DNA from 2 places in the Streptomyces sp. CA-111067 genome. Region 2 is predicted to be linked to the other one. Evidence: predicted binding sites of a transcription regulator. Region 2 holds the regulator's gene; the other holds the start of a gene.
What was found. The regulator HspR, encoded in region 2, represses chaperone genes until heat shock. The targets are predictions, from matches to a motif close to TTGAGNNNNNNNNNCTCAA.
Positions count from the first base shown of each region.

Region 1: a site for HspR is predicted at 1,003-1,021, ahead of lon (endopeptidase La). Genes of this name have one in related genera too.

Region 1 is NZ_CP192103.1:6,270,612-6,273,003, forward strand. It holds gene ACQPW6_RS27755 (cytochrome P450) at 1-52, shown strand, start outside; gene ACQPW6_RS27760 (enoyl-CoA hydratase/isomerase family protein) at 60-893, shown strand; gene lon (endopeptidase La) at 1,044-2,392, shown strand, end outside.
Region 2 is NZ_CP192103.1:4,944,373-4,946,764, reverse strand. It holds gene ACQPW6_RS21605 (AAA family ATPase) at 1-811, opposite strand, end outside; gene ACQPW6_RS21600 (heat shock protein transcriptional repressor HspR) at 965-1,459, opposite strand; gene dnaJ (molecular chaperone DnaJ) at 1,464-2,392, opposite strand, start outside.

The sequences.
Region 1 (2,392 bases), 1.3 Mb from region 2:
CCCGCGCGTCGTCTTCCGGCGGCCGCGGAACCTGCACGTGGCCCTGTTCTGAGAAGACCATGTTCACCGACTTCCCGCCCTCCCCGTTCAAAACCCTCCGCATCCGGCAGGACCCGGACGTGCTGCGGATCGAGCTCTTCCGCCCCGACAGCGGCAACGCCGTCACCGCGGAGATGCTCGACGAGCTGCTCGGCGTGCTCACCGAGATCCCGGACCGCCCCGACGTCCGGGTGCTGGTGCTCTCCGGTGCCGGTGACGACTTCAGCCTCGGCGCCGACGTCAAGGAACTGCGCGAACTCCTCCAGCACGACCTCGGCGGGCGCTCCACCCGGACCGTGCTCGACAAGGGCGGCCGGGTCTGCGACGCGCTGGAGAACCTGCCCGTCGTCACCGTCGCCCGGCTGCACGGCCGGGTCACCGGCGCGGGCCTCGCCCTCGCCGTCAGCTGCGACCTGCGGGTCGCCGCCGACACCACCCGCTTCCGCATGCCCGAGCTCGCCTTCAACCTCGTCCCCGCCTGGGGCGGCGGTCTCGGCCGGCTCATCGCGGCGGTCGGCGAGGCGGCCGTCCGCGAGCTGGTACTGACCTCCGCGGAATTCGACGCGCCCTACGCCCGCGACCTCGGCCTGATCCAGCGGGTCGAGCAGAACGGCGACCTGGACGCCGTCATCGAGCAGGCCTGGATCAAGCCGCTGCTGCGGCGGTCGCCGGAGGCCGTGGCGCTGACCAAGCGGCTCTTCGCCGTGCACACCAGGTCCAGCCGCGGCGCCGATACGGCGCTGCTGGACGCCGACCTGCTCACCGCGCAGCTGCGCAGGACCGCCGAGGCCCCGGAGGCCAAGCGGCAGGGCGGCGGATTCTGGGGCCGCGCCCGGACCGGCCGGCCGGTCTGAGCTGCCGGCGACCTGCCATGGACCTGCCGTCGGGCCGCCGGCGAGCCGCGCCCTGAGCCCGATCGCTCAGGGCGAACAGTCCCCGGGAACACCAGCAGACCTCCCTGCATTGAGTCAGGTGTACTCAACTTGCTTGCTTAGGGAGAGATCATGGCGCTTGAGTCCACACCTACCAGCCCACTCACCCTGCCCGTGCTGCCGCTGGACGACGAAGTGGTGCTGCCCGGCATGGTGGTGCCGCTCGACCTGACCGACACCGAGGTACGGGCCGCGGTCGAGGCCGCGCAGTCGGCGCACTCGGCCGCCGCGAGCGGCAAGCCGCAGGTGCTGCTGGTGCCCCGGGTGGACGGGAAGTACGCCGCCGTCGGCACGCTCGGCACCGTCGAGCAGGTCGGACGGCTGTCGGACGGCGACCCGGGGGCCGTGATCCGCGGCCGTTCCCGGATCAGGATCGGGGCCGGCACCACCGGGCCCGGCGCGGCCCTGTGGGTGGAGGGCACCCGGGTCGAGGAGCCCGCCCCCGCCGAGTCGCCCGGCACGGTGGCCGAGCTGATGAAGGAGTACAAGGCGCTGGCGACCAGCTGGCTGCGCAAGCGCGGCGCCTGGCAGGTGGTCGACCGGGTGCAGCAGATCGAGGACGCCGGCCAGCTGGCCGACAACTCCGGTTACAGCCCCTACCTGACCGCCGAGCAGCGGATCGAGCTGCTGGAGACCGCCGACCCGGTGGCCCGGCTGCGGCTCGCCACCCAGTGGCTGCGCGACCACCTGGCCGAGCAGGACGTGGCCGAGACGATCCGCAAGGACGTCCAGGAGGGCATGGAGAAGCAGCAGCGGGAGTTCCTGCTGCGCCAGCAGCTCGAAGCGGTCCGCAAGGAGCTGTCCGAGCTGAACGGCGACCCGGAGAACGAGAGCGAGGACTACCGGGTCAGGGTCGAGTCCGCGGACCTGCCCGAGAAGGTCAGGGAGGCCGCCCTGAAGGAGGTCGAGAAGCTGGAGCGCTCCTCGGACGCCTCCCCTGAGGGCAGCTGGATCCGCACCTGGCTGGACACCGTCCTGGAACTGCCGTGGAACACCACGACCGAGGACACCTACGACGTCTCCGGCGCGCGTGCCGTGCTGGACGCCGACCACGCCGGCCTGGACGACGTCAAGGAGCGGATCACCGAGTACCTGGCCGTACGCAAGCGCCGGGCCGACCGCGGCCTCGGGGTCGTCGGCGGCCGGCGCGGCGGAGCGGTGCTGGCGCTGGTCGGCCCGCCCGGGGTCGGCAAGACCTCGCTCGGCGAGTCGGTGGCCCGCGCGATGGGCCGCAAGTTCGTCCGGGTGTCGCTCGGCGGCGTACGGGACGAGGCCGAGATCCGCGGCCACCGCAGGACGTACGTCGGCGCGCTGCCCGGCCGGATCGTCCGGGCGGTCAAGGAGGCCGGGTCGATGAACCCGGTGGTGCTGCTCGACGAGGTCGACAAGGTCGGCTCGGACTACCGGGGCGACCCGGCGGC
Region 2 (2,392 bases):
GCCCGCGCTGCCCGACCCAGACCCATGTCGACGGCTCGAAGTTGCCGGTGAACCCGGCACGCTTTGCCAATATCAGTTCCATCTCGTCAACGGCGAACGTCTGGACACCGGCAGCCTCGATCCCCACATCGGCCGCGCGCAGCAGCGCCACGACCGCCGCCGCCTGGTCGGCGTCCCTCAGGATTCGAGCCATCCTCCGTCCCATGCCGCGCGTGGATCGGCTGACCCCTCCTTGCCGGAAGCCCAGCGACTGGAAGAACCACTCGTACACCGGCAGGACCACCTCCTGCCGGGACCGCGCCGCGATCGACAGGAAGAGCACGTTCGGCTCGGTGATGTTCTGCACGAGATCAAGCTCGCGCTTCGGCGCCGAGTCGCCGAAGTGGATCTCGTCGCCCTCCCGCTGGAACACCGTGCGCTTGCGGCCCTTGGGGTAGCTGTACAGCCACTCGTCACGCACGCGCTCGTCGTCCACGCTGAAGCCGTAGACGTAGCGGACGCCCTGGAGCAGCAGGTCCACCACGTACCAGGACGGATCGGCGGCGCAGGCCGCATCCAGCAGGAAGGGGGTGCGGCTGATGCCGGAGCCCGGCTCGGCGTTCCGGTGGGAGGAGCGCACCATGTCCGCCATGAAGCGCAACGCGTCCACCACGTTGGACTTGCCCGCCGCGTTCGCTCCGAACAGCGCGACCACCGGTACGGCCTCGCGGGCGGTGCCCTCCGGCCGGTCGGTGTCGTACACCGGGGACAGCAGCAGTTGCTGCTCCTCGCGGATCGACCGATGGTTGGCCACCCGGAAGCTCAACAGCACCCGAACCCCTCCGTCCAGCCGGTCAGAATCCGTTTCGTGCGGGAAATCCGCAAGGTCAGCATGATCTTCCCTAGTAACAAGCGTACGACGTCTGCACAAACGGCAACAGGCCCGCCACCCGATCGGGTGGCGGGCCTGCGTGGAAGGCCGACGTCAGATGTCGCGTTTCGGGCGCCAGACCACCAAAGCGCTGGTGTGCTGGACGTCCTGGTAGGGGACCAGGTCGCGGCGGTAGGAGGCGTGGACGGCTGCCTCGCGTTGTTGGATGACGGCGGCGGCGCCCTCGACCGCGGCGGTCAGTTCGGCGACCCGGGACTGGAGGGCGGCGACCTGGTTCTCCAGCTCGATGATCCGCTTGATACCGGCCAGGTTGATGCCGTCGTCCTGCGACAGCCGCTGCACCTCGCGCAGCTGCTGGATGTCGCGGGCGGAGTAGCGGCGGCCGCGGCCGGCCGTGCGGTCGGGGGAGACCAGGCCGAGGCGGTCGTACTGGCGCAGGGTCTGCGGGTGCAGGCCCGACAGCTCGGCCGCCACCGAGATGACGTAGACCGGGGACTCCTCGGTCAGCTGGTACGGGTTGCGGCCCGCCGAACCGCGCGGACCACCGGGACCACCGGGGCCGCGCAGCCCACCGCCGTCGATGCTCATCCGTTCACGCTCCCTTTGCGGCCTTGAACAGCTCCGCCCGCGGATCGAACTCCGCGGTCGCTTCCCGGTACGACTCCAGGGCGTCGAGCGCCTTGCCCTCGGTCTTGCCGGGCACCGCCACCTCGACGGTGACCAGCAGGTCGCCGCGCGAGCCGTCCTTGCGGACCGCGCCCTTACCGCGGGCGCGCAGCGTGCGCCCGTTGGGGGTGCCGGCCGGGAGCTTCAAAGTGACCGGCGGTCCGCCGAGGGTCGGCACCTTGATCTCGCCGCCGAGCGCCGCCTCGGTGTAGCTGATCGGCACGGTCACCGTCAGGTTCGCGTCCTTGCGGCCGAACACCGGGTGCTGCCCGACGTGCACGACGACGTACAGGTCGCCGCCCGGGCCGCCGCGCTCGCCCGGGGCGCCCTTGCCGCGCAGCCGGATCCGCTGCCCGTCGGTGACCCCGGCGGGGATGCGGACCTGCATGGTGCGCGAGGAGCGGGCCCGGCCGCTGCCCTTGCAGACCTCGCAAGGGGTCTCGGCGATCAGGCCGCGGCCCTTGCAGTCGACGCAGGGGTCGGTGAGCGAGAAGCCGCCACCGCCGCCGCGCGAGACCTGCCCGGTGCCGACGCAGGTGGGGCACACCCTGGGGGTGCCGTTCTTGTCGCCGGTGCCGGAGCACGCCTTGCAGGGCGCCTGCGAGGACATCCGCAGCGGGACCGTGGCCCCGTCCACCGCCTCGGTGAAGCTGAGGGTGACCTCGGACTCGATGTCCTGGCCGCGCCGCGGCTGCACCCGGGTGCCGCCGCCGCGGTTGAACAGCCCGCCGAACACGTCACCGAGGCCGCCGCCGAAGCCGCCGCCCTGGCCGGTGCCGGTGCTGGTCGGGCCCTGGGCGCCGCCGAAGAGGTCGCCCAGGTCGAAGTTGAAGCCGCCGGTGCCGCCGCCGGCGC